One region of the Halobacillus rhizosphaerae genome, then DNA from elsewhere that is predicted to be linked to it. Evidence: predicted binding sites of a transcription regulator. Region 1 holds the regulator's gene; the other holds the start of a gene.
What was found. Region 1 encodes CtsR, which represses protease genes until heat stress. Its sites were predicted from a motif close to ATGGTCAATAAAGGTCAAACA; they were not measured.
Positions count from the first base shown of each region.

Region 1 (5,104 bases):
TCGCATCCTTGTGGCCTTATTATTATCAGGGACCATCGGTTTCGAAAGAGAAATTAAAAATCATTCAGCTGGATTTCGAACGCATATCTTAGTAGGAGTGGGTTCGTGTTTAATGATGCTTCTATCCCTTTATGGTTTTGAAGCCTATATGGATCAATATGAAAATGTCCGATTTGACCCGGCCAGAATTCCTTCCTATGTTATTAGCGGCATTGGATTTCTGGGTGCAGGATCAATCATTGTGAATGGAAGTACGATTCGAGGTTTAACTACTGCTGCTTCTATTTGGACGGTTGCCGGATTAGGCTTAGTTGTAGGAGCTGGAATGTATGATTTAGCAATTTTAACTACGGTAATCGTGTTATTAAGTCTTATCTTTTTAAACAAGATAGAGAAACAATATTTTGGGAATCATATGAGAAATCATTTTCTGGTAGTGGGCGAGCAGGAATTGAAGATGAATGAACTTTTGATTATTTTTGAAAAAGCTGAGGTAAACATAAGAAGAATTGAAATTAACCAGGAGGTTCCCGTCCAAAGAAAGATATTAATTGAACTTGAAAAAAATCAGCAATTTAATGATGCTGTATTAGCCGATCAATTATCAAAGGTCAAAAATGTTATTCACGTTAAGCATAGAAGATAGCGAAACTGCACAAAAAATTATGTGCAGTTTTCTTTGTTTTAGGATAAAGAATTTCAGGGAATGCTGAGTGATGTACTGAAAACTTTTTAGTTGCGTGCTCGTTAAAAATGAGTATAATGTAATTAAGGTCAAAGATAGTCAAAGTCAAAAGAGGGGGAGGGAAGATGCGGAATATATCCGACATCATTGAAGAATATTTAAAAGATATTCTTGATAAAGAACAAGCAAAGACCATTGAAATTAAGCGGAGTGAAATAGCCGATCAATTTCAATGTGTGCCTTCTCAAATTAATTATGTGATTAAAACCCGGTTCACTGTGGAAAAAGGTTATATAGTGGAAAGTAAACGCGGTGGCGGAGGCTATATTCGAATCAGACGAATTCAGCACCGTAATGAAGCGCAAATGATTGAAGAAATATTAAAAATGATTCAACCGAGCGTGACTCAAACGGCCGCTGCAGGAATTGTGGAAAGATTACTTGAAAATAAAATGATTACAACTCGTGAAGCAAAGATGATAGCAAGTGTGATGGATCGGGAAGTTTTAGCATTTCCCCTTCCGTTAAGAGATGAAATTCGCGCAAGAATCATGTCAGCTATGCTAATTACATTAATGTATAAAAGCTAACACAGGAGGGAGTGGGGGTTATGGAATGCCAAGAATGCCATCAACGTCCAGCAACTGTGCATCTTACTCAAGTCATAAATGGTCAAAAGACCGAAATTCATGTTTGTGAACAATGTGCGAAAGAAAAAGGATATATGAACTACGGTGAAGAAAACTTTACATTAAACGATCTCTTATCTGGAATTTTCTATTCAGAAGGAAATTCACCGCTTGGTGGACAGAAATCACAGGCACAGCCGCCTTCTACCCACTTGAAGTGCCCTGCCTGTGGGTTAACCTATCAAGAGTTTGCAAGAATAGGAAAGTTCGGATGTGCAGATTGTTATAAAACATTTGATGACCGCTTAAATCCGATTTTTAGACGTGTGCATAGCGGCAATACTCGTCACGACGGAAAGATACCGCGAAGAGAAGGTGGAAATTTACACCTGAAACGGCAAGTAGATGAGTATAAATCGCAGCTCCAGCGGTTAATAGAAAAAGAGGAATTTGAAGAAGCAGCTAAGATAAGAGACGAAATCCGCTCAATTGAAAGTCAGCTTCATAATGGGGAGGATGGTGAATAAAGATGTCCTTGCAGCAATTTATGAATGAAGCAATCAGTCCCTGGATGAAAGAAGAAGGCCCTGACAGCGATATAGTATTAAGCAGTCGTATACGATTTGCCAGAAACTTCTCTCAGTTCCCTTTCCCGATTATAGGATCGGAGGAGGACTTAGAAAAAGTACTCGATGTGTTTAAGCGGGAATTTGATCAAAAGTCTTTTCGAGACTATAAAGATTTCGAAATTATTCAAATGAAGGATCTGCAGCCGATTGAGAAACGAGTGCTTGTGGAGAAGCATATCATCAGCCCGCATTTGGTGGAGAATTCCAAACACTCTGCAGCAATGATCTCTCAAAATGAACAAGTTTCCGTAATGATTAATGAAGAAGATCATATTCGCATACAATTATATTTCCCAGGGTTTCAACTTGATCGGGCGCTGGAGCAAGCGTCTCAGCTGGATGACTGGCTGGAAGAGAAAGTGGATTATGCTTTTGATGAAAAAAGAGGTTATTTAACCGCCTGTCCTACTAACGTGGGAACAGGTATGAGAGCATCGGTTATGATGCACTTGCCTGCTTTAGCGATTACCCAGCAAATAAATCGAATGACTCCGGCAATTAATCAGCTGGGATTAGTAGTTCGAGGGATTTATGGAGAAGGCAGCGAAGCTCTTGGAAACATTTTTCAAATATCAAACCAGATTACTCTTGGGAAATCAGAGCCGGACATTGTTGAGGATTTGCATAGTGTTGTAAAACAACTGATCGACCAGGAGAGGCGGGCTAGACAGGCAATTATGAACAGGTCCAGCACCCACTTGGAAGATCGGATATTTCGTTCCTATGGTGTCTTAAAGCACAGCAGAATCATAGAGTCTAAAGAAGCAGCGAAGTGTTTATCTGATTTACGCCTCGGAATTGATCTTGGTTTTATAGATCATATACCGAAGACGATTTTAAATGAGCTAATGATTTTAACTCAACCCGGATTTTTGCAACAATATGCTAAATCGACGCTCACCCCTGATGAAAGGGATGTAAGAAGGGCGTCGCTAATTCGAGAAAGACTTCGCTTAGAAAACGAAGAATAAAGCTAGGAGGGATTGTCCATGATGTTTGGGCGTTTTACAGAAAGAGCACAGAAAGTACTCGCGCTTGCACAAGAGGAAGCAGTCCGTTTAGGTCATAACAATATTGGAACTGAGCATATCTTGCTTGGCTTGGTTAGTGAAGGTGAAGGCATTGCAGCTAAAGCGTTAACTGCTTTAGGATTGGAAGCCGCCAAAATTCAGCAGGAAGTAGAAAAACTGATTGGCAAAGGTGAAAAGGTTTCACAAACGATCCATTACACACCACGTGCAAAGAAAGTGATTGAACTTTCCATGGACGAAGCTCGTAAACTAGGTCACTCTTATGTAGGGACAGAACATATTCTTTTAGGTTTAATCCGTGAAGGAGAAGGTGTGGCAGCCCGTGTGCTAAACAATCTAGGTGTCAGCTTAAATAAAGCCCGCCAGCAGGTCTTACAGCTCCTTGGAAATAACGAATCAACCGGCGGTCAGAATCGTCGTGGAAGCAGCGCTGGTCAAGCAGCAAATGCTAACACCCCTACGCTTGATTCGCTGGCTCGCGACTTAACAGCCATTGCTAAAGAAGGAAATATAGATCCGGTAATCGGAAGAAGTAAAGAAATTGAGCGTGTTATTCAGGTATTAAGCCGTCGTACTAAAAATAACCCCGTGCTGGTTGGTGAACCAGGTGTTGGTAAAACGGCGATTGCAGAAGGCTTAGCTCAACAAATTATGAATAATGAAGTTCCGGAAATTCTGCGTGAAAAGCGTGTCATGACCCTCGACATGGGTACTGTAGTAGCTGGCACAAAATACCGAGGCGAATTCGAAGACCGCTTGAAGAAAGTGATGGAAGAAATCAGGCAGGCGGGAAATATTATTCTCTTTATTGATGAACTTCACACCTTGATTGGGGCTGGTGGTGCAGAAGGAGCTATTGATGCTTCTAACATTCTAAAACCTTCATTAGCCCGCGGTGAACTGCAATGTATTGGTGCGACTACTCTTGATGAGTATCGTAAATATATTGAAAAAGATGCCGCACTTGAACGCCGCTTCCAGCCGATTAAGGTAGAGGAACCAAATCTTGATGAATCTGTTCAAATTCTACAAGGTTTGCGTGATCGCTATGAAGCGCACCACCGAGTAACTATCACAGATGATGCCATTGATTCAGCGGTGAGATTTTCAGACCGTTATATCACGGACCGCTTCTTGCCGGATAAAGCAATAGACTTAATTGATGAAGCTGCTTCTAAAGTAAGACTACGTTCTTACACTGCTCCGCCGAACTTGAAAGAGCTTGAACAGAAGCTGGAGGAAGTTCGTAAAGAGAAGGATGCAGCTGTTCAGAGTCAGGAATTTGAGAAAGCGGCATCCCTGAGAGATACAGAGCAGCACTTAAGAGATGAACTTGATCAAACCAAAGACGAATGGAAAGAAAAACAAGGTCAGGAAGATTCAGAGGTAACTGTAGAAGATATTGCTTCTGTCGTATCTACTTGGACGGGAGTTCCTGTTTCTAAAATGACGAAAGACGAAAGTGAACGTCTTCTGCATCTTGAAGATACGCTTCATAATCGCGTGATTGGTCAGGAAGAGGCAGTCAAGTCAATCTCTAAAGCTATCAGACGTGCTCGCGCAGGTCTTAAAGATCCAAAACGTCCAATCGGATCCTTTATTTTCCTTGGACCAACCGGGGTAGGTAAAACAGAACTTGCCCGCGCCTTAGCTGAGAGCATGTTCGGAGAAGAAGATGCAATGATTAGAATTGACATGTCTGAATATATGGAAAAACACAGTACTTCTCGTCTAGTAGGTTCACCTCCTGGTTATGTTGGGTATGAAGAAGGCGGACAGCTTACTGAAAAAGTAAGAACCAAACCTTATTCTGTAGTATTGCTTGATGAAATCGAAAAAGCTCACCCAGAAGTCTTTAATATTCTTCTTCAAGTACTTGAAGATGGCCGGTTAACAGATTCTAAAGGCCGGGTGGTAGATTTCCGTAATACGGTGCTTATCATGACTTCAAACGTTGGTGCTCAAGAGCTGAAAACCAATAAATATGTTGGTTTCTCCATGGACGAATCAAGTCAGAACTATAAAGACATGAAGTCTAAGGTGACAGATGAGCTGAAGAAAGCGTTCCGTCCTGAATTCTTAAACCGTATTGATGAAACAATTGTTTTCCATTCTCTGGAAAGAAAACAC
Region 1 is NZ_JAUTWQ010000030.1:168-5,271, forward strand. Features, by position in the region: gene Q7A53_RS20110 (MgtC/SapB family protein) at 1-646, shown strand, start outside; gene Q7A53_RS20115 (CtsR family transcriptional regulator) at 811-1,275, shown strand; gene Q7A53_RS20120 (UvrB/UvrC motif-containing protein) at 1,296-1,841, shown strand; gene Q7A53_RS20125 (protein arginine kinase) at 1,844-2,914, shown strand; gene clpC (ATP-dependent protease ATP-binding subunit ClpC) at 2,933-5,104, shown strand, end outside.

Region 2 (26,279 bases), on a different contig from region 1:
CTATCTTATTAGGTCTTGGACTTGATGAATTCAGCATGAGTGCTACCTCTATCCTTCCAGCTAGAACCCAAATTAGAACTCTATCTAAGAAGGATATGGCTTCTTATAAGAAGCAGCTCTTATCTATGGGGACCGCTGAAGAAGTGGTAGAATTCGTTAAAGAAAAGACTCAGTCCCAGTAAAACGTCTTCTAACCTGAGGATAAGCGGATGGTTCTTATTATTTTTTCAGCACTTTACAGAAAGAAGTGTGAGTATGCCATTACCGATTCTTATCATCATTTGTATTGGGATTGTAGTAGCAATCGCTGCTGCTTTTGGATTTGCAGTCTCTAAAGGCTATCAGTATCAACATACTGTAGATCCCTTGCCCACTAACAACCAAGATGAAGATAACAAACAAGATAAAAAAGCTGACACTCACGAATAGAGTGTCAGCTTTTTTTATGGATAAATGGCTCATTTATTATTTGTAACTTATTTTTCATAGAAGTTCTCTCTTTTGGTGAAGGGATTCGGTTAGGATATCCCATTTGCAACACAGCTGCAGGTTTATGCAAAGAAGGATCTAATCCAATTTGAGCGATAAATTTTTCATCCTTTAAATAAGGACTAGTCGTCCATAGGACTCCTATCCCCTCATCCCAGGCAAGTAATTGCACATTTTGTATGTATGCACACACTGCTGCATAATCTTCCTCAAACTTATGTTTATCCTGATCTCGCTCTAGATAGATTAACGCATGGTGAGGAATACTCAATAGAAAATCCCGAATACCATCGCACATTTTTTGCTTCTTTTCCTGGTTATAAGAAGCGAAGAAACCAGCGCGTTCATAGCTTTCAAGGACGAGCTCCGCATAATCCTTTCTTCCTTCATCTTGATATAACTTCACATTCCAAGGCTCTTTCATACGATGAGTAGGCGCCCATGCTGCAGCAAAGAAAATATCAATGAGCTTGCTCTCATCTACATTCTCTGCTTTAAAATCATGAATCGATCTACGGCTGCTGATAACTTTTCTAATTTCCATTACTTGATTCCCCTATATTTAACGAAATGGCTTTGACAGTTGATAGACCATAAAATATCCCCACTCTTTCATAAAAAAGGGAAGCTTTGTTTCAAGAGTCTGATAGGCAGAATATTTTGTAGGTACACCCTTAACATTCTTCATGTCATCATCCTTTGCAAGAGCAACCGCTCTCTTAAGATGATAGCGATCACTGACAAGCAAATAAGAATGAATTTCTTTATTCGTCGCTACCTTCTTAGCATTCATAAGATTATCCTCTGTTACAAACGATTGATTCTCAAATAAAATCGCTTTTTCAGGAACTCCATGTTCCATAGCATAAGATTTTCCCACTTCTGCTTCAGAGGAAGCAGCATTTTGACTTGCTCCTCCTGTGAAAATCAAGAAATCTACTTTGTTCTTTTCGTATAATTCAATCGCTTCTTTCAACCTGCCTTCAAATACAGGACTCGGCTTTCCATTCCACTGAGCTGCCCCAAGAACAATGGCCGCATCTGCTTCAGGAAGATTTTTGTTATCCCCGTATGTCCAAATACTAAAGCCCGTCCACCCTGCGTAAATGATGAGTGCAACCAGTCCTAGTACAATTATTTTCTTCATAGAATGCTCTCCTACTCTTCGATGTCTTTCTCTATCATATCATAGAAAAAAGCCTCTCTGAATCATCAGAGAGGCTCAATAAACAAATTTTATTTATTCAAGTTATAAAAGGCTTTCTTCCCTGCATAAGTCGCTGTGTCAAGCAGCTGATCTTCAATTCGAAGAAGCTGATTATACTTCGCAACTCGGTCCGTACGAGAAGGTGCACCTGTCTTAATTTGCCCTGCATTTGCTGCTACAGCAATATCAGCAATTGTGGCATCCTCTGTTTCACCTGAGCGGTGGGAAATAACAGCCGTATAGCCAGCTTTTTTAGCCATTTCGATAGCCTCAAAGGTTTCAGTCAGCGTTCCAATTTGATTCACTTTAACTAGAATAGAATTGCCTACGCCTTCTTCAATGGCACGGCCAAGCATATTAGTGTTGGTTACGAATAAGTCATCCCCAACCAGCTGAACTTTATCACCAATACGGTCTGTAAGAAGTTTGGTTCCTTTCCAGTCGTTTTCATCCAAACCATCTTCAATAGAAATGATTGGATATTTATTAACTAGCTCTTCGTACCAATCCACCATCTCTTCAGATGTACGAACGACACCCTCACCTTTTAAGTTGTACTTATCATCTTCGTAAATCTCTGAAGCGGCAACATCCATAGCAAGTTTAACTTCTTCACCTGGTTTATAGCCAGCTTCTTCAATCGCTTCAATAATAGTCGAAAGTGCTTCTTCATTAGACTTAAGACTTGGAGCAAATCCACCTTCATCACCTACACCAGTATTGTAGCCTTTGGATTGAAGAACTTTCTTAAGGGAGTGGAAAATTTCTGCTCCCATACGAAGGGCTTCTTTAAATGTTGGAGCTCCTATTGGCATGATCATGAATTCCTGGATATCTACGTTGTTATCAGCATGCTCTCCGCCATTCAAAATGTTCATCATTGGAGTTGGAAGCGTAGCTGCTGTAAACCCGCCTAGATATTTGTAAAGAGGAAGACCCACCACTTCAGCTGCTGCATGAGCGACTGCCATAGATACGCCTAGGATAGCATTGGCTCCTAAGTTCCCTTTATTTTCTGTACCATCCAACTCGATCATCATTTTGTCGATAATCACTTGCTGAGTTGCATCCATTCCAAGAAGTTTTGGTGCAATGACCTCGTTTACGTTTTCTACGGCTTTTTGAACACCTTTTCCAAGATAACGGCCTTTGTCTCCATCACGAAGTTCGACGGCTTCGTATTCACCTGTGGAAGCACCACTAGGTACCATAGCTGTACCGAATGCGCCGGACTCTGTATAAATTTCTACTTCAATCGTTGGGTTACCGCGAGAGTCTAAGACTTCACGAGCATAAACGTCTGTAATATATGGCATTTCTAAATCTCTCCCTTATTTTTTGATTAATGATTTTCCGGTCATTTCTTCCGGTTGTGTTACATCTAGTAATTCAAGCAATGTTGGTGATAAATCACCAAGAATTCCGCCTTCACGCAATTCAACACCATCTTTTGTTACAATGACAGGAACAGGATTCGTTGTATGAGCAGTCATCGGATCACCTTCAGGGGTCGTCACCTCATCAGAGTTTCCGTGATCTGCTGTAATAATCGCATGTCCGCCTTTGTCCTGGATTTTATCCACGATCTTGCCTAAACACTCATCTACCGCTTCAATCGCCTTTACAGTCGGTTCAAGCTTACCTGAGTGACCGACCATATCAGGATTGGCAAAGTTCAGTATAATCGCATTGTGCTTATCGGCATCTAACTCTTTTAATAGAGCATCTGTAACTTCATAAGCACTCATTTCCGGCTGCAAGTCATACGTTGCTACTTTGGGCGAATCAATAAGGATGCGCTCTTCCCCATTAAATTCTTCCTCGCGGCCGCCGCTCATGAAGAACGTTACGTGCGGATACTTTTCTGTTTCAGCAATACGTAATTGTTTCATTTGGTTGGATTCGAGTACTTCCCCAATCGTATTCTTCAGGTCATTCGGAGGGAAGGCAACTTTACTATTAACCGAATCACTATACTGAGTCATTCCCACAAAATGAATATTCTTCGGAGCGTTCTCTCCACGATCCATTTCGTCAAAATCATCATTCGCAAACATCCGTGATATTTGAATAGCACGGTCCGGTCGGAAATTAAAGAAGATTACGGAATCTTCATCCTCCATTTTTGCAACCGGGTTACCTGAATCATCTGTGAGAACAACGGGTATTACGAATTCATCATAAACCTCTTCTTGATAAGAAGCGTCAACCGCCTCAATAGGATCCTTAAAGGTTGGACCTTCTCCATAAGCAATGGCTTTATAAGCTTTCTCCTCGCGTTCCCAGCGATTATCACGGTCCATTGCATAGTAACGGCCGGAAAGAGTTGCGAATTGTCCAACGCCTAATTCATCCATCTTGTCCTGTGCTTGCTTAATATAAGTCTTGGCAGATTGCTGCCCAACGTCACGGCCATCTAAAAAGCCGTGGACATAGACTTTTTCAAGGTCTTCTTTTGCCGCCATTTCCAAGGTAGCAAACATGTGCTCTATATGACTGTGAATACCGCCATCAGAAAGAAGTCCAAAGATATGCAATGCTTTATTTTGTTCTTTTGCATGGCGTACAGCATTTAGAAGTACCTCGTTATCAAAGAAATCTCCTTCGCGTATGGAAAGATTGATTCGAGTGAGACTTTGATATACTACGCGTCCTGCTCCAATATTCAAATGGCCGACTTCAGAATTTCCCATTTGACCTTCTGGAAGCCCCACCGCTTCACCGCATGCCTGCAGCTGAGAATGCGGGAATTGCTTCCAATAACGATCAAAATTAGGAGTATTCGCATGTTTAACGGCATTGCCTTTTTCTTCATCACGAAGAGCAAAGCCGTCTAGAATAATAAGAGCGGCTAGGTTTTGATTACTCATGCTTACCTGCCTCCACTAATTTTAGGAATGAATCAGCTTCAAGACTTGCTCCGCCTACTAATGCACCATCAATATCTGATTGAGATAGAAGTTCGTCTACGTTCGCTGGCTTCACACTGCCGCCATACTGAATGCGTACAGCTTCTGCTGCATCACTGTTTACAAAATCAGCAACGACTTTTCTAATGTGAGTACAAACTTCATTCGCCTGTTCTGAAGTAGCAGTTCGGCCAGTACCAATCGCCCAAATCGGCTCATAGGCAATAATCACTTTTGCAGCTTGTTCATCGGTCAGGCCTTCCAGCGCTTTCTTCACTTGACCTTCCACATGATCCATCGTTTGATCCGCTTCACGCTGGTCCAGCGTTTCGCCAACACAAATAATGGGAGTCAGGTTGTGATTAAAAGCCGCATGAACTTTTTTGTTTACTTCTTCATCTGTTTCTTTAAATATTTCACGGCGCTCAGAGTGGCCTAAAACAACATACGTTACGCCAAGTTCTTTAAGCATAACGGGGCTTACTTCACCCGTGAAAGCACCTTTTTCTTCAAAATGCATGTTTTGTGCGCCGATTTCAAGCGGTGTTCCTTTTGTTTCTTCCACTAACTTTTGCAGAAATGGAAATGGAGCACAAATCACCGATTCCACTTGGTCTGAAGAAGGTACTTCATTTTTAGATGTTTGAATAAAGTCCTCAGCTTCTGTATGGACTTTATTCATTTTCCAGTTACCTGCTATCACTTGCTTACGCATGTATTCATCACCTCTCCTTAATTATTTATCATTAAGCAGTGCTACACCCGGAAGTTCTTTACCTTCCATAAATTCAAGTGAAGCACCACCGCCTGTTGATACATGATCCATAGAGTCCGCATAACCGAATTTCTCTACAGCAGCTGCGGAATCTCCCCCGCCTATCACTGTGTAGCCTTTCGTATCGGCTAATGCCTGTGCTACTGCTTTTGTACCATTTGCAAAGGTTTCAAGTTCAAATACACCCATAGGTCCATTCCAAATCACTAACTTGGAATCTTGGATGACTTTAGCATATTTTTCTCTTGTTTTCGAACCAATATCAAGCGCTTCCCAATCTGCAGGAATGCTGTCAATAGCCACTTCTTTTGTATTGGCTGAATCTGAAAAGTCATCTGCTACAATTACATCTTCCGGCATAAGGAAGTCGACACCTTTTTCTTCAGCTTTCTGCATATATTCTTTAGCTAAGTCAATCTTATCTTCTTCTAATAAAGATTTACCAACTTCGTGGCCCTGGGCTTTTACAAAGGTATAAGCAAGTCCACCGCCAATAATCAAGTGGTCTACTTTATCAATAAGATTGTCAATTACACCTATTTTATCTTTAACTTTCGCTCCTCCGATAATGGCTGTAAAAGGACGCTCCGGATCAGAAAGCGCTTGTCCTAAGACATTAATCTCTTTCTCCATAAGGAATCCAGCTACAGCAGGAAGATGTTCAGCTACTCCTGCAGTGGAGGCGTGGGCGCGGTGTGCTGCTCCAAAAGCATCGTTAACATATAAGTCTGCCATATCGGCAAAGGCTTGAGCTAATTCAGGGTCATTTTTCTCTTCTCCTGCATTAAACCGCACATTTTCAATTAAAAGCACATCGCCATTTCCCATTTCGGAAAGAGCTTTGTTTACTTCATCTCCATAGACTTCATCCGTTTTGGTAATCTCCTGCCCAAGCAAGTCGCTTAAACGCTTAGCAACAGGGTCCAGTCGAAGTTCTTCCACTACTTCTCCTTTTGGACGGCCTAAGTGGCTTGCAAGAATAACTTTCGCTCCATTTCCCGTTAAGTGCTTAATTGTGGGTAGGGCTGCTTTAATTCTTGTATCATCGGTCACTTCTCCATCGCTCATAGGAACGTTGAAATCAACACGGCAAAATACTGTTTTGCCATCAACTTCTACGTCACGAATTGTTTTCTTGTTCATGAGTTCGACAACCTCCTTGGTTTGTAGTCAGGATTGACCCTGCCCATTATGTACGTTTCCACAAACCAAGCCTGTGAAAACGCCCACGAGCAGGAAGCATGAAAACATGGATAAAGGAGGAGGACCTGAGACCTCCTCCTTTCTTATAGTGTTCTACTCATTTAACGTACGTTTGCCGGCTTACAGGCCTTTTTCTTTAAGGAATACAGCAAGGTCTACACAACGGCTGGAATAACCAAACTCATTGTCATACCAAGAAACAACTTTTACCATGTTGTCTTCTAAAGTAATAGTAGATAGAGCATCGATGGTAGAAGAGTTTGTATTACCATTGTAATCACTGGAAACTAGAGGCTCATCACTGTATCCAAGGATTCCTTTAAGGTTTCCTTCAGCTTCAGCTTTAAGAGCTTCGTTAACTTCTTCAGCAGTAACATTTGTATCTAGTTCAGCTACAAGGTCAACGATAGAAACGTTAGCTGTTGGCACACGCATAGCCATACCACTAAGTTTTCCTTCAAGTTGAGGAAGAACTTTCGCTACTGCTTGAGCAGCACCTGTAGTTGTTGGGATGATGTTCTGAGCTGCTGCACGGGCACGACGGTAGTCTTTGTGCGGCAGGTCAAGGATTTGCTGGTCGTTTGTGTAAGAGTGAACCGTAGTCATCATTCCACGTTTAAGTCCGAATTTATCGTTAAGAACTTTCGCGTATGGTGCAAGACAGTTTGTTGTACATGAAGCGTTAGAAATTACATGGTGGCTGTCTTTGTCGTATTGATCTTCGTTAACACCCATAACTACTGTAAGGTCTTCCTGCTTCGCTGGAGCAGAAATGATAACTTTTTTAGCACCTGCATCCAAGTGTTTCTTAGCATCTTCACGCTGTGTGAAACGACCAGTGGATTCAATAACTACTTCTACTCCAAGATCGCCCCAGCCTAATTGAGCTGGATCTTTTTCGGAAAGTACTTTGATTTCTTTTCCACCAACAATCAGGTTTTCACCATTAACCGTTACTTCTTGATCAAGACGGCCATGAACCGTGTCATACTGAAGTAAGTGGGCAAGCATATTCGCATCAGTTAAATCATTCACTGCTACTATTTCTACCTCATCGTTTTTTTGAGCGGCACGGAAAACATTACGTCCGATTCGTCCAAAACCGTTAATACCAATTCTTACAGTCATGCTAAATTCCTCCTTGGATTAAATACAAAATTTTATATTAAAGGGAAATTCCCCTTATTAACGCGTTGGCAGCACCTTCATCAGTAATCAGGACATTACTTTGTCCCGGCTGAAAATAAGATGCAATAGCTTGAGCTTTAGAGCGGCCACCTGCTACGGCAATTACCTGCTGAGTATACTTTAAATCTTCCAGTTGAAGACCCACCGTTCGAACCTTATGAACGATTTCACCTTCCATATTGAAATAATATCCAAAGGCTTCCCCTACAGCTTTGCTTTCCTTTATCTTTGCCAGCTGATCAGCAGGAGTTTTCCTTCGCTCTGCCATTGTAATAGCATCCCCTACGCCGTGAATCACAATCTCTGCATTTCTAATAATGTCTAATACTTCTCTAATCGCAGGTTCTTCTATAATGGTTTGATAGGATTCTTCACTTAAAGGATCAGGAACATACAAAAGCCGGTAATCTCCTCTTGCTTTTTTGGCCATCTCTGCACAAATTGTATTGGCCTGGTTTTCTACTCGTTCACCAAGCCCTCCTCGTGCAGGGACGAAAAGACAATTTTCTGCTTCTTGCAGCGGGGGCATCATTTCAGCGACCGCAGCCATCGTGCTGCCACCAGTAATGGCTACTGCCTGCCCCGGTTCAATTTGCTTTTTTAAGTATTGAACGCAAGCTTTTCCCATTTCTTGTTTAACCCAATGCAGCTCATCACTGTCCCCGGGCACTACAATAACGTAGTCTAGGTTTAATTTATCCTTTAATTGCTGCTCTAAAACCTTTATCCCTGTTATCTCTTTAATAAACTCCGCCAACTGCTCCAGAATGCTTTGTCCTTCATAAGTTAAATGCATCCCTTTGGAAGTAATAGCAACAGCACCTTGGTTACTAAGAAAGTCCACTTCACTGCGGACCGTCCGCTCTGCCAAGTCGAGATTTTCAGACAGGGTTCTGCGTCCCACAGGCTGCATGAGCTGAATATAGTACAGCATTTGATATCTTCGCTGCATAATTTCCAGCACCTCAGGAAATAATTTTGTTTGTAGATCAATTAAAGCTCTCATGGAAAAGCTCCTTCTATAAGAAATCCTTATACTGGGCAAATAATGTCCCGGTCAGTCATATAATGTCCCACTCGGAGCAAAAAAATATCCTTTTCACCATTAATATTAACAGTGTGAATTAAGGTGCGCAAGTCAAACGATGACGGCAAATTATTGTAAACGTTCTCTTAGTGAAGACAAATTGATCGAGCGGTAATCCAGTTCTTCCCCGTTAATAATGACCACCGGAATCTCCAGCATATATCGCTGAAGTAACTCCTCATTCTTCTCAATATCGATCTCCGTAACCTCTATTTCTGTTTCCCATGCTGCCATTTCGATTATCGTCCTCATTTCTTCACACAAATGACAGCCCTTCCTCATAAGCAGCTGAATGTGATTCATAATCCCGCTCCTTTTAACTTTTTCCTTACCCTTGAAGCTGGAATCCCCATGCTTTCTCTATATTTAGAAATCGTCCTTCGCGCACACAAAACCCCGTAATTGCTCTGCAAATCCTTAGAAATCTGCTCATCTGAATATGGTTTCTCCGCCTCTTCTTTACCTACCCATTCCTTTATAAAATGCTTCACTACGCTAGAGGAAATGTGTTGACCGTTGTTCATGGGAACACTGCTTGAAAATAGGAACGCCAGGGATAGGACGCCATTTTCCGTTTGAATATATTTGTTGGCAATCGTTCTGCTGATGGTAGAAACATGAACGTTCAGTTCATCTGCTACATCTTGCTGGCGAAGCGGTTTAAGCATAAACAATCCATTTGTAAAATACGCCTCCTGATAATCCAGCAGCCATTTAAGGATATCTGTAAATGTAGAGGATCTGTAGGTAACCAGCTTCTGCAGCTGAATCGCTTCTTTATGCTTTTGTTCAATATAGACAGCGGCTTCCTCATCAGCAGAATCAAACGCTGCCGCATTCACCCTGACCTGCGGAAAACACCAGGAATTTAAGGAAAACTCCACTTTCCCTTGTACTACATAGATAAACGCTTCTGGAACGATCTTCTGGTTTCCTTCTGAGATCAAACCCCTGCCAGGATGTATGGAACAGTCTTTCATCTGATCCAGAGCTTCATACAACTCATCTATTGTGCAGCCCAGGCTTGCCTGGATACGGTCAAAATCAATATTTTTCAAGTCGAAAAAATAGTCTTTAACAATCTGAACAGCTAGATGAGCATTCTTTTTCCTCTGCAATTGGAGAATAAAACACTCTTGAATTCCCCTTGCTCCTATACCTACTGGCTCCAGTTGATGAAGAAGACCGCAGGCAGATTCGAAAACTTCCCTGTTTCCATATCCAAGCTTGTCCCATTCTTCACCACTAATAGTAAGATACCCTTCATCATTTATATAATCAATTAAGTGGATGCCGGCAGCTTCCAGCTCTGCACTAGCTCCAAGCTCTTTCATTTGAAGTTTGAGCTTCTCTCGGCCATTCACCGCGTATGCCGTCTCTCTTAGTTCGTACCCATTAGACTGCATAGGAAGGTCTTGCGAAGAATCTAAAGGCTCTAATAAAGGATTGTCTAATACTTCTTTTTGAATATATTCACGGAGCTCAATTCCAGGCAATTGTAATAGATGGACGCCCAGCTGCAGCTGCTTACTCAACTTCATCTGGACCGACTGCTCTTGGTGTAGTTGCTGCTTCAATTGGCACGCCTCCCTGAGCTATTATACCACGAGTGACAACGCTTTCTTAAGCAAAAATAAAAGAAGGACACACTCAGGAAGCGTGTCCTTTATTATCATAAAAACCATGGTCAATTTTTAATTTACGTTTTTCCAAGAAAAGTGATAATTCTTCGCCCGCATACTGCTCAGGGGCACGCTGTAATAGCTCGTAGTTAAAAGATAACTTTTGCTGTTCTTGCATATCAAACACATGTATTCGTCGATCTTCCGAAACTCTTTCAGTAGACAACATTTTATAGCGGATAATGTTGGTCATAATAACCTCATTTCTTTATCCTAAAGCAGAAACAATACTTTCATCTCTAATCTGTTTACTTATCATAACACAATTCAGCCCTTTAAGAAACTACATTAACATAACTTTCCCAAACATTTGTTTGTAATAGTTTTGTAGTCTTTGTGTCATAAACTTAATTCAAATCCAAAGGGGCACTGCGCTTCCTTGCTTCTATAAATTGTTATTCAAATATACTCTAAATTTAAATTCGAGCATTCCTTACATCTTATTAAACAAAAAAACTCCTAAAAGGTATCTCATATACCATTTAGGAGCTTTGATTAAGATGTTCACTTACTTAGCGCGCCCGAGAGGATTCGAACCTCCGACTGACGTAGAACCGGAATCTACCGCTCTATCCAGCTGAGCTACGGGCGCAAAATGACATGCAAGAATTATTATACGAAGAACTAAGGAATTACGCAAGCCCTTAGAGAAAGAAAGTTTAATATTTTTATTTTATCCCAAGTCTTTGGACGATAGGGAAGAGCAACAAAAAATTATCACACTTTCAATTTCACAGAAAGTATCCCAGAAAAAATGTCGTATTTCCTCAATAAATGATGAATTTAACCTCCTATGTTTATCCAAAAATTATTAGGGAAAGATGGTATAAGGTAAAGTGAGAAAAAGGACAGACATTTTGTTTGACCTTTATTGACCTTAAATGTATGATAAACATATTCCATCATAATTAAGTGATGAAAAGGAGGAAATTACATTGAATTTAGTTCCTACAGTAATAGAACAAACAAACCGCGGAGAACGTGCCTATGACATTTATTCCCGCTTATTAAAAGACCGTATCATTATGCTTGGCAGTGCGATCGATGACAATGTTTCGAACTCCATTGTGGCGCAGCTTCTTTTCCTTGCAGCGGATGATCCGGACAAAGACATCTCCCTTTACATTAACTCTCCGGGCGGATCTATCACTGCCGGAATGGCTATTTTTGACACGATGCAGTTTATTAAACCTAACGTTTCTACAATCTGCACAGGTATGGCTGCTTCAATGGGAGCTTTCCTGCTTAATGCCGGTGAAAAAGGCAAACGTTATGCCCTTCCAAATAGTGAAGTCATGATCCACCAGCCTCTTGGAGGAACTCAAGGTCAGGCATCTGATATTGAAATCCATGCAAAGCGTATCATTAAAATGCGAGAGAAATTAAATCAGATTCTATCTGAGCGTACCGGTCAGCCTATTGAGGTTATTGAACGTGATACAGACCGCGATAACTTCATGTCTGCTCACGATGCTGTAGAGTATGGCTTGATTGATAAGGTTATGGAGAAAACAGGAGAATAATAGCTGTAACAAAAACGCTGCGATTTGATCGCAGCGTTTTTTTATTGAGAAACTATGGTATCGTTCTCTTATTTCTTATGTTCATTTTTTCACATAAAGATCAATTATTTTTCCTTAATAAAGTCGGTGAGTTCTTCCATCGCGGTTTCTTCATCGGTCCCATCTGCAATGATCATTATCTCTTCGCCATGACCCACAGCCAGGCTCATTAAGCCCATAATACTCTTAGCGTTAATTCGTTTCTTATCCTTCTCAATAAAGATATCTGCTACAAAGCGATTTGCTTGTTGAACAAATTGAGCTGCTGGTCTTGCTTGCAGTCCTGTTTCAAGCTCCACTTCCAACGATCGTTCAATCACTAATTATTCTCCTCTCTCCAACTGAAATACTCTCTTTCAATAACGTACTCTTAGTTAAATATGGAAAAACGCCCTCATTTTTGAAAGCGTTTTATATTTGTCATCATTATAGCATGAATCTCAAAAGAATACATTAATTTTGAGAGTTTTCGGTCACTTCACCTTTACGGACTTTGTCTGCAAATTCATCAATCTTCCGGAGCCTGTGGTTAATCCCGGATTTACTTATAGTGCCTCCGGAAACATATTCTCCTAATTCTTTCAAAGAAACATCCTGGTGTTGGAGACGAAGAGATGCAATTTCCTGCAGCTTACCCGGAAGTGCTTCCAAACCAACCGTACGTTTAATAAATTTAATATTCTCCACTTGTCTAAATGCCGCGCCAATCGTTTTATTTAAGTTCGCTGTTTCACAATTTACTAAGCGATTCACTGAATTCCGCATATCGCGTACGATGCGCACATCTTCAAACTTAAACAAAGCCTGATGAGCACCAATGTTACTGATCAACTCAGTAATCTTATCCGCTTCTTTTAAATAAGTAATGAAGCCTTTCTTTCTTTCAAGTGTGCGAGCATGCAGTCCAAAGCTGTTCATTAACTCACATAATGCCTGATTATGCTCTGGGTCAGAAGAATAGATTTCCAAATGATAAGAAGATGTTTCCGGATTATTGACTGAGCCTCCTGCAAGGAAAGCTCCACGCAAGTAAGCTCGTTTACAGCAAGTATCCTGTAAGTATTTAGCAGGAATCTGCGGGTTTATCGATAAAGGACCTATCAGTATTTCTAAATCCTTCAATACTTTGTCCGCATTTTCCGTCATACGGACTATATACACATTGTTTTTCTTCAGCCGCATTTTTTTTCGTACCAGCAGTTCCACTGGATACAGATACAGCTTTTTAATCAGCATATAAATGCGCCTTGCTATGGCAGCATTTTCTGTTTGAATATCTAAGAAATACTCTCGATTAGACATAGAAAATGTACCATTCATACGAACAAGAGCAGCAAGCTCCGATTCAAGACAGCATTCATCTGCCTCAACATTCGTTAATTCTTTTTTTATTTCTGAAGCAAAAGACATACTAGTACACCTCCTCTAAAACACAAACGACAGACTAGAGCATCGAATAAATTAATTGGGCGAGTTTCGTCGTATCATGCCGTAACATGGATTGACTTTGGTCAATAATATCTTCTTCTACAACCTTCAGTCCCATATTTTTAATACGGTCAATATCGTAGACAACCGGCTCTGCATTTTCCTCTGCATAAACCTTTCTCACACGTTTCGCTATGGGAACGTTATGGACAATTATAGAATGGATACAATCTTCTCCAATATGGTCAAATAGGGCCTGCACGTGATCGGCAGCTGTATAGCCGGATGTTTCGCCTTCCTGAGTCATAACATTACAAACGTATGTTACTTTGGCTTTCGTTTCACGTAAAGCTTGCCCTATTTCTGGAATAATAATATTGGGAAGGATACTTGTATATAGACTGCCTGGAGCAATCACGATCAAATCTGCTGCTTTAATCGCTTCGATTGCTTCCGGCAGCGGTTTAACAGGAAGCGGACTTAAATAAACCCGCTTAATTCTTTTATTTTGCTGAGGAATGGTCGACTCTCCGGTAACCACTGTTCCGTCGTCCATTTCGGCATGAAGATTCATCGAATGATTAGCGATCGGATAAATACTGCCCTTAACGTTTAAAACCCGGCTGATTTCTTTAATTCCATGATAAAAATCTCCTGTCATAGAAGCCATGGCTGCCAACAAGAGATTCCCCATAGAATGACCTGATAATCCGTTGCCGTTTTTAAAGCGGTGCTGAAACAAATCAAGGAGCATTGGTTCTGCTTCTGATAAGGCAGCGACCACATTACGAATGTCTCCGGGTGCCGGAATTTCCATTTCTTTACGTAAACGACCAGAGCTCCCTCCATCGTCAGCAACAGTCACGATCGCCGACAAGTGAATGGGAAAATATTTCAAACCGCGGAGAAGTACGGGCATACCCGTTCCTCCCCCGATAACGACAACACGAGGTTCGGTTGTATTGGTCATGAATTATAAACCCTTTCTTTTTTCAATATCTCGGTGAGTGACATGCGTTAAAAAATCACTCGAGAAATATTCACTTAAGTACTCCGCAATGGCAACAGAGCGGTGCTGTCCGCCGGTACAGCCAATAGCTACAACGAGCTGGCTTTTGCCTTCCCGCTTATACTGGGGAAGCATAAATTGCAGGAGATCTTTCAGTTTCACCAGGAATTTCTGAGTTTCAGACCATTTAAATACGTAAGAGGCGACCTCTTCATTAAGCCCTGTCATCGGCCTCATATGATCAATATAATGAGGGTTAGGCAGGAATCGCACATCAAACATTAAGTCCGCATCGATCGGAACCCCATACTTAAAACCAAAGGAAACCATTTGAACTGTAAATACCTGCTGTTCCTGCTCCCGGTATTTCTCGAGAATCATTTCTCGAAGTTCCTTTGGTTTTAGACTAGTCGTATTGATGAGTGTTTGTGCGCGTCCTTTTAATTCATCAAGCATATTTCTTTCTCTTCCAATTCCTTCAAGCGGCAAGCCTTCTTTAGCTAAAGGATGAGACCGTCTTGTTTCTTTATAACGGGAGACAAGGGTCTGATCATCTGCATCCAAAAAGAGAATGTGTTCTTGCAGCCATTCCTCCTGACCGAGCCTGTCCAGGGCATCAAACAAAGAATCAAAGAACTCACGCCCGCGCAAATCCATAACTAGGGCAACATTTTGAATATTGTTAGTTGAATCCTTCATAAGTTCAAGGAATTTCGGCAGTAAAGCAGGCGGCAGATTATCCACACAGAAGAAGCCTAAATCTTCAAAGCTCTGCACGGCCACCGTTTTACCCGCTCCGGACATACCCGTAATAATGACAAGCTGTGTATTTTTCGATTGTTTGGCCATGGCTATCGCTCCTTGTTATTCAGGTCGGGATGGATCTAAGTCCTGATCAATCAGTTTAAAATCAGTGGTATAGACGAAGGTTCCATATATTTGTTCATCACTTTCAAGGATGTGCTTAAAAATAAACCGGTCTCCTTCTGCCATTGGTTTGTTCAGCACTTCATCAACAGGGACCCACTCCAGCTGGCCCTCTTCGCTCACTTCTAGAAGATCTCCTGTATAGTCAGTACTATAGAAGGTAAACATCATCCATTCCTGCTTTGTCACCTGCTCATCACGCATGACAAAAGTAAAAGAACCTCGCAGTTCAGGATTGTCCACGGTCAGCCCCGTTTCTTCTCTGAACTCTCTAACGGCAGAATCCTTAATATTCTCTCCAGCTTCCATTTTACCGCCAGGGGCTACATACCACCCACGGCTTGGCTTTTTTAACATTAAGACATGATTATTTATTCGTAAAATACAATTGGATACACGTTGCATGTTCGTCACCTCATTTTCTCTCTAGAGGGCATCTTTAACCATTATACAATGAATATTCATATCCCTACAATATTATGATTACTTATTCAAAAAATGAACAAAAAAATGCACAGGTGAAATCACCTGTGCCTAATAGAGATCTATCTATTAAAAGGGGGTCAATTAATCACTTACATTGTACCCTACAAATATTTCATAGGTGTTACAGCATAGTTAAAATGAAGTTACTTTTTTATTTTACAACCTTCAGTTCTTCAAGAAGGTTTTCAATATAATGTTGAGCTGACTGAGCAGCTATACTTCCATCTCCTGTTGCTGTAACAATCTGCCGCAATTCTTTCTCACGAATATCTCCTGCCGCAAATACCCCAGGCACTTTTGTTTCCATCCGTTCGTCTGTTTCAATATAGCCTTGCTCATTAGTAATTCCAAGACTCTCAAAAGGTTTACTCAATGGAATCATTCCGATGTAGATAAACGTTCCATCGGTCTTAAAGTCATACTCTTGATTTGTCCTCTGGTTACTCAACGTCACACTGCCCACTTTTCCATCTTTTTCATTAATAGATGTCACGACTGTATCCCAGATAAAGTCGATTTTATCGTTATCAAAGGCACGATCCTGCAGAATCTTCTGGGCACGAAGAGCGTCACGGCGGTGAACAATCGTCACTTTACTTGCAAATCGTGTTAAATAAACACCCTCTTCAACCGCAGAGTCACCTCCGCCGACCACAACCAGCTCTTTGTTACGGAAAAAGGCGCCATCACAAACTGCACAGTAAGAAACTCCGCGGCCGCCTAGTTCTCTTTCCCCAGGCACTCCAAGCTCTTTATACTGAGCTCCAGTAGTGATAATGATTGTGCGAGCTTTATACTCTTTTTTTCCTGCGATGATCGTTTTATATTCTTTTCCATCAATTACTTCTTTAATGTCTCCGTAAGCATATTCTGCTCCGAATTTCTTTGCATGCTCGAACATTTTATTCGAAAGATCAGGACCAAGAATACTTTCATATCCTGGATAATTCTCTACATCTTCCGTGTTTGCCATTTGACCGCCTGGCACTCCACGCTCAAGCATCAAGGTGTCAAGGTTGGCGCGGGAAGTATAAACCGCCGCTGTCATGCCTGCGGGTCCGGCCCCTGCGATAATCACATCATATATGCGTTCTTCCGTCATCGATGATCAACTCCTTGTGATTCCATTGACTCAATTTATTTTCCTACCTTATCATATTAAATCTTAATTTAGGCGTCCATTATTCTGCTTTCCATCTATGAAGACGAGAGTGCATTCAGCTTTCAATCCAAGGTCCGCCTTCTTCACTGAGTTTAGGGAACTTCTGACAGCCTTTCTCCCAAAGCTGAAGCGCCTTTGAAGGATTTCCTGTATGGTATATAGCAATGCTGTACCACTTAAAATAAACACGGCGTTTGACCACTTGTTTATTTCCAAGCTTGCGAAACCGATCAATCGCTTCCTCATAATAACCTGCGCGAGTAAGGATTTCTGCTACAGCTAGTTTTTGCTGATCATGCATAGGAAATACATTTCTTAAGCGATTTACATGAACCATCGCCTCGTCATCATTTCCCTGAAGCAGTAAAAACTTTGCTAAGTTTACATGACTGTGGATATTTGTATGATCTTTATCTAGCCACTGTTTTTCTAAATCGAGAGCTTTCTTTTCATTCCCATTTTTAAATAATGCATAGGCATACTTATGCTGAGCTAATGAAAAGTCAGGAAATAATTGCATCATTTCTTCCAAAACAGCAAGCGCCTGTTCCCACTCTTCCTGTTCTAAGTGATAAAATGCCGTTTCTTGATAAATAAGCAGCTCATCTTCGTCATCGAATGCCCATTCATCTTCCTCTTCTTCGTCGTCAAGAGAATTCAGCATATCTAATAACTGCTCTGCTGCTTCGTCAAACTCTCCATCCTCTGATTTCTCGATGTAGAGCTCTACATATTTCTTTGCATCATTTAATAATCCAAGGTGTGCATAGTTATTAGCAAGTAAATAGTAGCAGTCGACGTACTCTTTGCCAAACTTTGCCAGAACCTCTGTTAACAACTGATTTGCCGCATGATAAGAGCCAACTTCCGTATAAACGACCGAAAGCTGGCATTGGTATAACGGTTCATCAGGAGCAGCTTCCATAGCTTTTTTAAGCCATTTTACAGCAGCAGTGAACCGGCGCTTTTGAAAAGCCTGGATCCCATGCGTGAAATAAAAATTTCCCGTTGGCAGAAATGGAATCACATTTGTATTCTCTTGGACTGCTGTGCTCTTTGATGATATTGTCATGACGGCCCCCCTATTTCCGTTTCAAATCTCACTAATTAAGCAGTATAACATACTATTGCCTAATGAAATAGGAGGAATTTCATAGAATCCTGTCGAAATTACTGGTGACGCTCTTCAAGAACTTCAAACACTTGGTCTAATGTGACGCCGCGATCTGTGAGGAGTAATAGTAAATGGAAGAGTAAATCAGCGGATTCCATTGAAAGTTCCTGAGGATCATCATTCTTAGCTGCAATAATCACCTCTCCCGCTTCTTCTCCAATTTTCTTAGCGATCCGGTCAACGCCTTCCTGAAACAACTGGGACGTATATGAACCCTCTGGTAACAGCGTTTTGCGTTCGGCCAGCACTTCTTGCAGTTTATCCAGAATTTGATAACGGTGTGACTCTATTTTTACAGAAGTTTCCGTCAAACTATCGGAAAAACAGCTGTAGCTGCCAGTGTGACAAGCCGGGCCAGTTGGAATGACCTGAACAAGAAGGGCATCCTGATCACAATCATAATGAAGGCTTGCCACTTTTTGTGTGTTTCCAGAGGTTTGCCCTTTATGCCACAATTCTTGTCGAGAGCGGCTGTAAAAAACAGTTTCCCCTTTTTCTAACGTAAGCTTAAGAGATTCTTTATTCATATAAGCTAGTGTCAGGACTGTTTTAGATCGAGCATCTTGAACTATAGCGGGAACGAGTCCATCTTCACCAAACTTAATCTCCTCAATATTCATCGCACAGGCACTCCTTTTTCCTTTAAGTATTCTTTTACATTTCTTACAGAGGTTTCTTTATAATGAAAAATGGAGGCAGCTAAAGCAGCATCAGCCTCTGCTTTGGTAAAGACCTCATAAAAATCTTCTGCAGATCCCGCTCCTCCTGAAGCAATTACGGGTACATTCACTATTTCTTGAACAGCTTGCATTAAAGGCAAATCAAAACCAGATTTTTCTCCGTCTTTATCCATCGAGGTCACCAATAGTTCTCCTGCTCCCAGTTCCACTGCTTTCTTAGCCCAGTCAGTGATGAGCCATTCTGTTGGTGTCCGGCCCCCGTGGGTATAGACTCTCCAAGTGCCTAACTCTTCATCATAACGAGCATCGATAGCGACTACAATGCACTGGCTGCCAAAATAATCCGAGCCTTCTTGAATTAATTCAGGGCGATTAACGGCGGCAGAATTTAAAGAAACTTTATCCGCCCCATTTCTAAGGGTTTCCTTAATGTCCTCTAAAGTACGAATACCTCCACCGACTGTGAAGGGAATAGCAAGTTCTGAGGCAACAGAGCGAACTACATCAATCATCGTTTTTCTGCCTTCATGAGTTGCTGAAATATCTAAGAACACGAGTTCATCTGCTCCTTGCTGGTCATATACTTTGGCTAATTCCACTGGATCTCCTGCATCACGGATATCGACAAACTGGATACCTTTCACGACCCGTCCTTCTTTCACGTCAAGACAAGGAATAATACGCTTTGAAAGCATGTTAATCAACCTCCGATTCGAGGGCCTGCTTCAGACTGAATTGCTTGGTGTAGAGAGCCTTCCCTACGATCGATCCAATCACATGATCCTCACGATATTTTTTTAATTCTTGCAAATCGTCGAGCCCCTGAATTCCGCCTGAAGCTATTACGTTCACCCCAGTGACTCTTCCCAGTCTGACAATTTCTTTGACGTTTGGACCTGATAACATACCGTCTTTCGCAATATCCGTGTAGATGAACGTTCGGGCTCCTGCATTTGCTAGTTCAAGCCCTAAGTCTACTGCCTGTATTTGCGATCGTTCAAGCCAGCCTTCCGTTGCCACGTATCCATCCCTGGCATCCAAACCAATCACGATTTGACTTCCAAATTTGCTTAATAATTCTTTTGTCAGTTCTAGGTTTCTAACAGCTAAAGAACCGATAATGACCCGGTCGACTCCCTGCTCAAGGTAAAAACGCACATCGGCCTCTGAACGAATACCTCCGCCAATTTGCACGTGGCAGTCTAATTCCCTCGCTGCCCTTATTACATGTTCCGCGTTTTTTCTCGATCCTTCCTTGGCACCGTCTAAATCTACCATATGGATCCAGGAAGCTCCCGCCGCTGCAAATTCCTGAGCTATTTCATACGGATTTTCTCCATAGATTGTTTGTTTATCAAAATCTCCCTGTTCCAACCGCACACATTTCCCGTCACGCATATCAATTGCTGGATAGATTGTAAAACTCATGACAATTACTCCTCACTGTTTAACCATTCGTTTACAAAAATTTTCAAGCAGTTTCATTCCCGCTGATCCACTTTTCTCTGGGTGGAACTGGCTGGCTGCTAATTGGCCTTTTCCTACCACAGCTGGTACCTGCTGATGATAATCCGCCGCCGCGTATAATATAGAATCATCCTCTGTTTTCACCACATACGAATGGACAAAGTAGACATAATCTTCTCCCACATTTGTAACAATAGATTGACCGGGCTGATAAATCTGTAATTGATTCCAGCCCATATGCGGCACCTTGTACGGACGTTTTTCCGCATCGATACCAGAAAATTTGACAATATTTCCAGGGAAATAACCGAGGCCCTTCGTATGTCCGCCTTCTTCACTCGACTCGAATAACAGCTGCATACCTAAACAAATCCCATAAAGCGGCACTTCTTCTTCCACCTTACGCTGAATAAAATCGATAAATCCATGCTCTTTTAAAGCTTTCATTGCATCTGGAAATGCTCCTACGCCAGGGAGAATATAGCCATTACAATCTTCGATTAAGTATGGCCTGTTTCCCAGCTTATAGGGGACATTCAAACGTTCCAGTGCTTTCGAAACACTAAACAAATTTCCCATGCCGTAATCAATAACGCCAATCATTTATAAACTCCCTTTCGTGCTAGGAACTCCTTTTACTCTCGGATCTATCATAGTAGCTTCATCAAGAGCCCGGCCGAACGCCTTAAACATCGCTTCGATAATATGATGCGTATTATGACCATGGTGCAGCACTATATGCAGATTCATTCTAGCTTCTATTGCTAATTTCCAAAAAAATTCATGAACATTTTCTGTGTCAAAAGTTCCTACTCGTGCACCAGGAAGTGCGGCTTTCCATTCAAAGTGTGGGCGATCACTTAAATCCACAGCTACAGTTACCAGCGCCTCGTCCATAGGAAGCGTCATTGAACCATAACGCTTCATCCCATGTTTATCGCCCATAGCCTGGCGTAATGCCTGTCCAAGACATATGCCAATATCTTCGGTGATATGATGGTCATCGACTTCTACGTCACCATAACCTTTTACGGATAGATCAAACAAACCGTGCTTTGTAAATAACTCCAGCATATGAGCAAGAAATGGAACTTGAACATCTAACTCGGAGGTGCCTCCTCCATCCATTGAGAAATCTAAATGGACGTCCGTTTCTCTTGTTTTCCGTTCAATTACCGCTCTTCGTTCCTCCGTCATTTCCATCGCTCCTTACGCATTTCCACTGCCCTGGCATGAGCTTCCAAACCTTCTAATCGTGCGAAGCGGGCAATTTTATCTGCATTCTTTTGTAATGCTTCCTCACTATAAGATATCACACTTGATTTTTTAACAAAGTCATCCACGTTCAACGGGCTAGAGAATCTAGCGGTGCCATTAGTGGGGAGGACATGGTTCGGTCCTGCAAAATAATCTCCGACTGGCTCACTGCTGTATGGCCCTAAAAATATGGCACCCGCGTGTTTGATTTTACCTAGCTGTTGAAAAGGATCCTTCGTTACTACTTCTAAGTGTTCAGGAGCAATTTCATTAACGGTTTCCAAAGCTTCATCTAAATGACGGCATAAGATGATCATGCCAAACTTTTCTATACTAGCTCTAGCAATCGCCTTGCGCGGCAAATTGGCGAGCTGAGTTTCGATTTCTTGCTTCACCTCTTCCGCCAATGAACGGCAGGTGGTGATTAACAAACTGGAAGAACGGGCATCGTGCTCGGCCTGCGATAACAAATCAGACGCAACTTCTCCCGCGACTGCTGTTTCGTCTGCCAGAATAGCGATCTCGCTTGGACCGGCAATCATATCTATATCAACATCCCCAAACACTTCTCGTTTTGCAAGAGCAACAAATATGTTCCCCGGTCCGGTAATTTTATCTACGGTCGGGATCGTTTCCGTTCCGTAGGCAAGGGCTGCGATCGCCTGAGCTCCGCCCACCTTATAAATATGATCAATTCCTAAAATATGAGCAGCCAACAGTACACCATCAGGGACTTTGCCATCTTTACCAGGAGGTGTGACCATATAAATATTTGTCACTCCAGCAACTTGGGCAGGAATAATATTCATGAAAACAGAGGAAGGGTACGCCGCAGTGCCTCCAGGAACATACACCCCGGCAGATTCAATCGGAGTGATTTTCTGCCCTAGAATCGTACCGTCAGTAGAGGTATCAAACCAAGAAGTAGAAGTTTGCTTCTCATGAAATTGACGGATGTTATCAGCAGCTTCTTGAAGAATCTCTACAAATTCCCCATCTAATGCTTGATAGGCAGCTTCAATTTCTTCTGGCTGCACCTTCAAGGAGTGTAAGGACACTCCATCAAATGTTTCGGTATAGTGATATAACGCCGTATCGCCTTGATTTCTAACTGCCGAAATAATCTCTTTTACACTCTTCCGCTGATCTTCTGTCCCCTGATCAACCCGACGTTTTATCGAAGTGAGTTCTTCTCTATCAATTATGTTCATGAAGACTTCACCTCCATAACGTCACTCAAATTCTGAACCATTTCATCGATTTCAGAGCTTTTCAGCCGATAACTGACCGGGTTAACAATCAGTCTGGAGGTAATGTCAGCAATTTTCTCATACTCTATCAGTCCATTTTCTTTAAGGGTCCGTCCTGTGGAAACAATATCCACAATGCGGTCTGCCAATCCGATTAGTGGAGCCAATTCAATTGAACCGTTAAGAGGAATGATTTCAATCTGCGCCCCTTTTTCTCGAAAATAGTCAGACGCAACTTTAGGGTACTTCGTCGCAATTTTTGGTGCGATTCGACTAAGAGGCTGATTGGGTAACCCAGCAACCGCAATATAGCAGGGACTGATTTTCAAATCCAGAACTTCATAAACATCTCTATCTTGCTCAAGCAACACATCTTTACCAGCAATACCAATATCCGCTGCCCCATATTCTACATAGGTGACCACATCCATCGGTTTAGCCATCATAATTTGAATGTTTTGCTCGGGAAACTCCAGAATCAGTTTTCTTGATTTCTCTGATTCAGCTCCTAAATCATAGCCCGCCTGCTTCATTAAAGCTGCCGCTTCTTCATAGATCCTTCCTTTTGGCATGGCAATCGTTAAAGGCTTATTCATCCTGATCGTCTCCCTCCGTTAAATTGATCGTTTTAACCAAGTCCTGTTTGAAAGCATCTACGCTTGGAATTTGGTCTAAATGCTGCAACAGTACTTGATAGCCTAGTTCACGGAGTTCCTTAGCTTTTTGAATGCCATGAGCATGTGTATCATCGTCGAAAATGACCGCTACACGCTCATCTTGTTCTTCTTGTTCATTCAAAGCTTCTACAAGCCGTTCCACCCGAATCGCAAAACCCGTGGCAGAAGCATTCAATTCAAAGGTCGGAAGCAACTGGTCATAGCGGCCTCCGTTACACAGCAAGGCACCAAGATTAGGAGCATAACCTTCAAACAAAATGCCGGTGTAATAATTCATATGGCTGATTAAATTCATATCAAAATGAATATACTGTTCCACATCGTAATGCTTTAATAAGCGATATAACTGCTTCAGTTCGTTAACCGCAGAAATACAAGCCTGATTTCTTGCCAGAGATTTACTTTGGTCGAAGATCTCTTCCCCGCCCCTTAACGTAAGTAATTTCAGCAATGCTTCCTTCGATTCGTGCGGCAGCTGAAGGGATTTAACCATTTCCCGATAACCAACATAATTTTTTCTATATAAATAACTTAATAACGATTCAATCGCTGGTTCGTCATCTCCCATAACATCATAGAAGAAATTCTTCACATAGCCTATATGTCCTACAGTGATGACAAAGTCTTTTAAACCAGTTTCTTTTAGGGATTCCACCAATAATGAGATCACTTCAGCATCTGCATAGGAGGACTGGTCGCCAATTAATTCTGTTCCTACTTGTTCAAACTGGGCTGGTTTACCGCCTTCGGTCTGCTGAGCACGGAAAACAGGGCCATCATAAGCCAGTCTTAAAGGAAATTCTGCATTTTTTAATTGGGAGGCAGCCACCCGCGCAATTGGAGCTGTCATATCAGGACGGAGTACTAGAGAATGCCCCTGCTGATCTAGTAATTTGAATAGCTGCTGATCAAGCGTAGCACTTACTTTCCCAATGGTTTCATGGTACTCAAGCAGCGGGGTATCCATAAATGAATAGCCATACGATAAGATAGACTCCGATAATTGCTGTCTTGCTCTTTTCTTCTGGTTATAAAAAAAAGGAAGCGTATCGCGCATTCCTAATGGTTTTTCAAACATAAGTCTTTTCCCCAATGAAATTCATTCCTTTCGACAAATCCTTTAGCTTGCTAATATGCTAACAAAATAAAGAAATAGCGTCAATTGCTAGATTTCTACTTATTATTCGTTCCCTCTTTCATCATAGCAGAAACAACGACCAATGAATGGTTCTTTAGCAGAGACAAATGATTTTATTCACTAGTTCGTGGCTGGGACATAAGGAAATCCCCCCATCTTTGTTCATCTATGGAATACAACATAAAAAAAGTAAGTATTTGTTCTCTGAAACGTTTGAATGTCTCTTGAACACAAAAAATCCGAATAATGATCGAAATATGCCGTAAACATTTCATCATTATTCGGATTGAATATTAGCTATAAAATTTTTGTTACCGCCTATTCTCAATTAGGTTCAAATAAGCTTCAGCGTGTGGGTTGATATGTAACTGGAATTTATGAGTGATGGGTTTGAATTAAATAAATAAACGCGATCAAAGAATAAGGAACTTGTTCGTTTACTTTCCATTCAATTAAACTTCCTGGCAGTCCTTCAAATTGTTGAGCCGCCTCCACAGAAGTAGCTCCCTGCTTTAATACAGCCCACGCCACCCCTTTTTCGTCTTTAATTACATAATGAGCGAGATACGGATCCCCTTCAGCAGACCAGACCGGATGATGTCCTTCTATATATTGATAAATTCTTTGGCCAGTTGCTTTATTCTTCGATTGTTCTGCATAGGCAATGTACTGTTGCTTCTGGTCTTTTACGTAACCTCGCCATTTAAAGCCGCCTTTCTTCTCTAGTGAGTAAATCAACCTGCCTTGACCATCCACCATCTTATAATCTGCTGGAACGAGAACACCGCTGCCAACGATCCCAGTAAACATTCGAAAAAAGCTTCTTAGAAAGTAATCTTTTTCCTTTAATTCACTGTAAATCTGCTTATCCAAGCCATAGAGTCGCTCTGGTACAAGATTGCGATACTCCTCGCCTAAATACATCTGCTGAGGAAGCTTTGCTATTTTTTTATGTTCTTCCTCCCCGGGAAGGACGCTGATTGCTGACTTAGCTCTTATAAAATCCTTCCGGGATGTAAGTAATAAAGCTGTCCCAGAAGCTCCTAGCGCTATCCCATAAATGACTCCTTGTACGAAGGTACCTAATTCTGCAAATATCCCAATAATGAAAAAGAGAGCGGTAGATGAAAGAATAATTCCAAAAAATAATTGCCGTCGAGCATCCTGCTTAAGCAAGCTTTGAACATTTGACATTAAAATCACCCCCCATAATAAATCATACGATTAGTTAAGCACTAAGGTTTCACACATATTAGAAAAATATAGAAAAGAGTACATTTCTTCCCATTGAAAAAACCCCGGACCAATGGAATGGTTCGGGGTTTTCATGGAATGAAGTTCTTATCTAAACTTCCTTGTTTAGACGTATTCGATAGGTTCTACCGCTTCTTTAAGAAGCTGATTTAATTCTTCCGTGTATCCTTGCTTTTGCTCATCGGACCACTTCAATTCCTGGGCCATGTAAGCGATCACACCGTCTTTATACTTTCTGACAAACTGGATGTTAAAGAATAATGCACCC
Region 2 is NZ_JAUTWQ010000010.1:139,642-165,920, forward strand. Features, by position in the region: gene ptsP (phosphoenolpyruvate--protein phosphotransferase) at 1-182, shown strand, start outside; gene ytzI (YtzI protein) at 256-429, shown strand; gene Q7A53_RS12265 (nitroreductase family protein) at 434-1,033, opposite strand; gene Q7A53_RS12270 (YdcF family protein) at 1,052-1,636, opposite strand; gene eno (phosphopyruvate hydratase) at 1,726-3,012, opposite strand; gene gpmI (2,3-bisphosphoglycerate-independent phosphoglycerate mutase) at 3,028-4,566, opposite strand; gene tpiA (triose-phosphate isomerase) at 4,559-5,320, opposite strand; gene Q7A53_RS12290 (phosphoglycerate kinase) at 5,342-6,523, opposite strand; gene gap (type I glyceraldehyde-3-phosphate dehydrogenase) at 6,704-7,711, opposite strand; gene Q7A53_RS12300 (sugar-binding transcriptional regulator) at 7,749-8,777, opposite strand; gene Q7A53_RS12305 (glutaredoxin family protein) at 8,928-9,161, opposite strand; gene rpoN (RNA polymerase factor sigma-54) at 9,158-10,435, opposite strand; gene Q7A53_RS12315 (hypothetical protein) at 10,509-10,733, opposite strand; tRNA gene Q7A53_RS12320 (tRNA-Arg) at 11,057-11,132, opposite strand; gene clpP (ATP-dependent Clp endopeptidase proteolytic subunit ClpP) at 11,476-12,063, shown strand; gene Q7A53_RS12330 (HPr family phosphocarrier protein) at 12,168-12,422, opposite strand; gene whiA (DNA-binding protein WhiA) at 12,556-13,512, opposite strand; gene Q7A53_RS12340 (gluconeogenesis factor YvcK family protein) at 13,547-14,500, opposite strand; gene rapZ (RNase adapter RapZ) at 14,504-15,388, opposite strand; gene Q7A53_RS12350 (8-oxo-dGTP diphosphatase) at 15,404-15,871, opposite strand; gene trxB (thioredoxin-disulfide reductase) at 16,104-17,054, opposite strand; gene Q7A53_RS12360 (tetratricopeptide repeat protein) at 17,170-18,186, opposite strand; gene hisIE (bifunctional phosphoribosyl-AMP cyclohydrolase/phosphoribosyl-ATP diphosphatase HisIE) at 18,285-18,908, opposite strand; gene hisF (imidazole glycerol phosphate synthase subunit HisF) at 18,905-19,663, opposite strand; gene hisA (1-(5-phosphoribosyl)-5-[(5-phosphoribosylamino)methylideneamino]imidazole-4-carboxamide isomerase) at 19,665-20,396, opposite strand; gene hisH (imidazole glycerol phosphate synthase subunit HisH) at 20,409-21,038, opposite strand; gene hisB (imidazoleglycerol-phosphate dehydratase HisB) at 21,039-21,632, opposite strand; gene hisD (histidinol dehydrogenase) at 21,629-22,903, opposite strand; gene hisG (ATP phosphoribosyltransferase) at 22,900-23,538, opposite strand; gene Q7A53_RS12400 (ATP phosphoribosyltransferase regulatory subunit) at 23,531-24,697, opposite strand; gene Q7A53_RS12405 (hypothetical protein) at 25,133-25,951, opposite strand; gene Q7A53_RS12410 (glycerol-3-phosphate dehydrogenase/oxidase) at 26,117-26,279, opposite strand, start outside.
Region 2: the regulator CtsR is predicted to act here: its motif matches at 11,399-11,419, upstream of clpP (ATP-dependent Clp endopeptidase proteolytic subunit ClpP).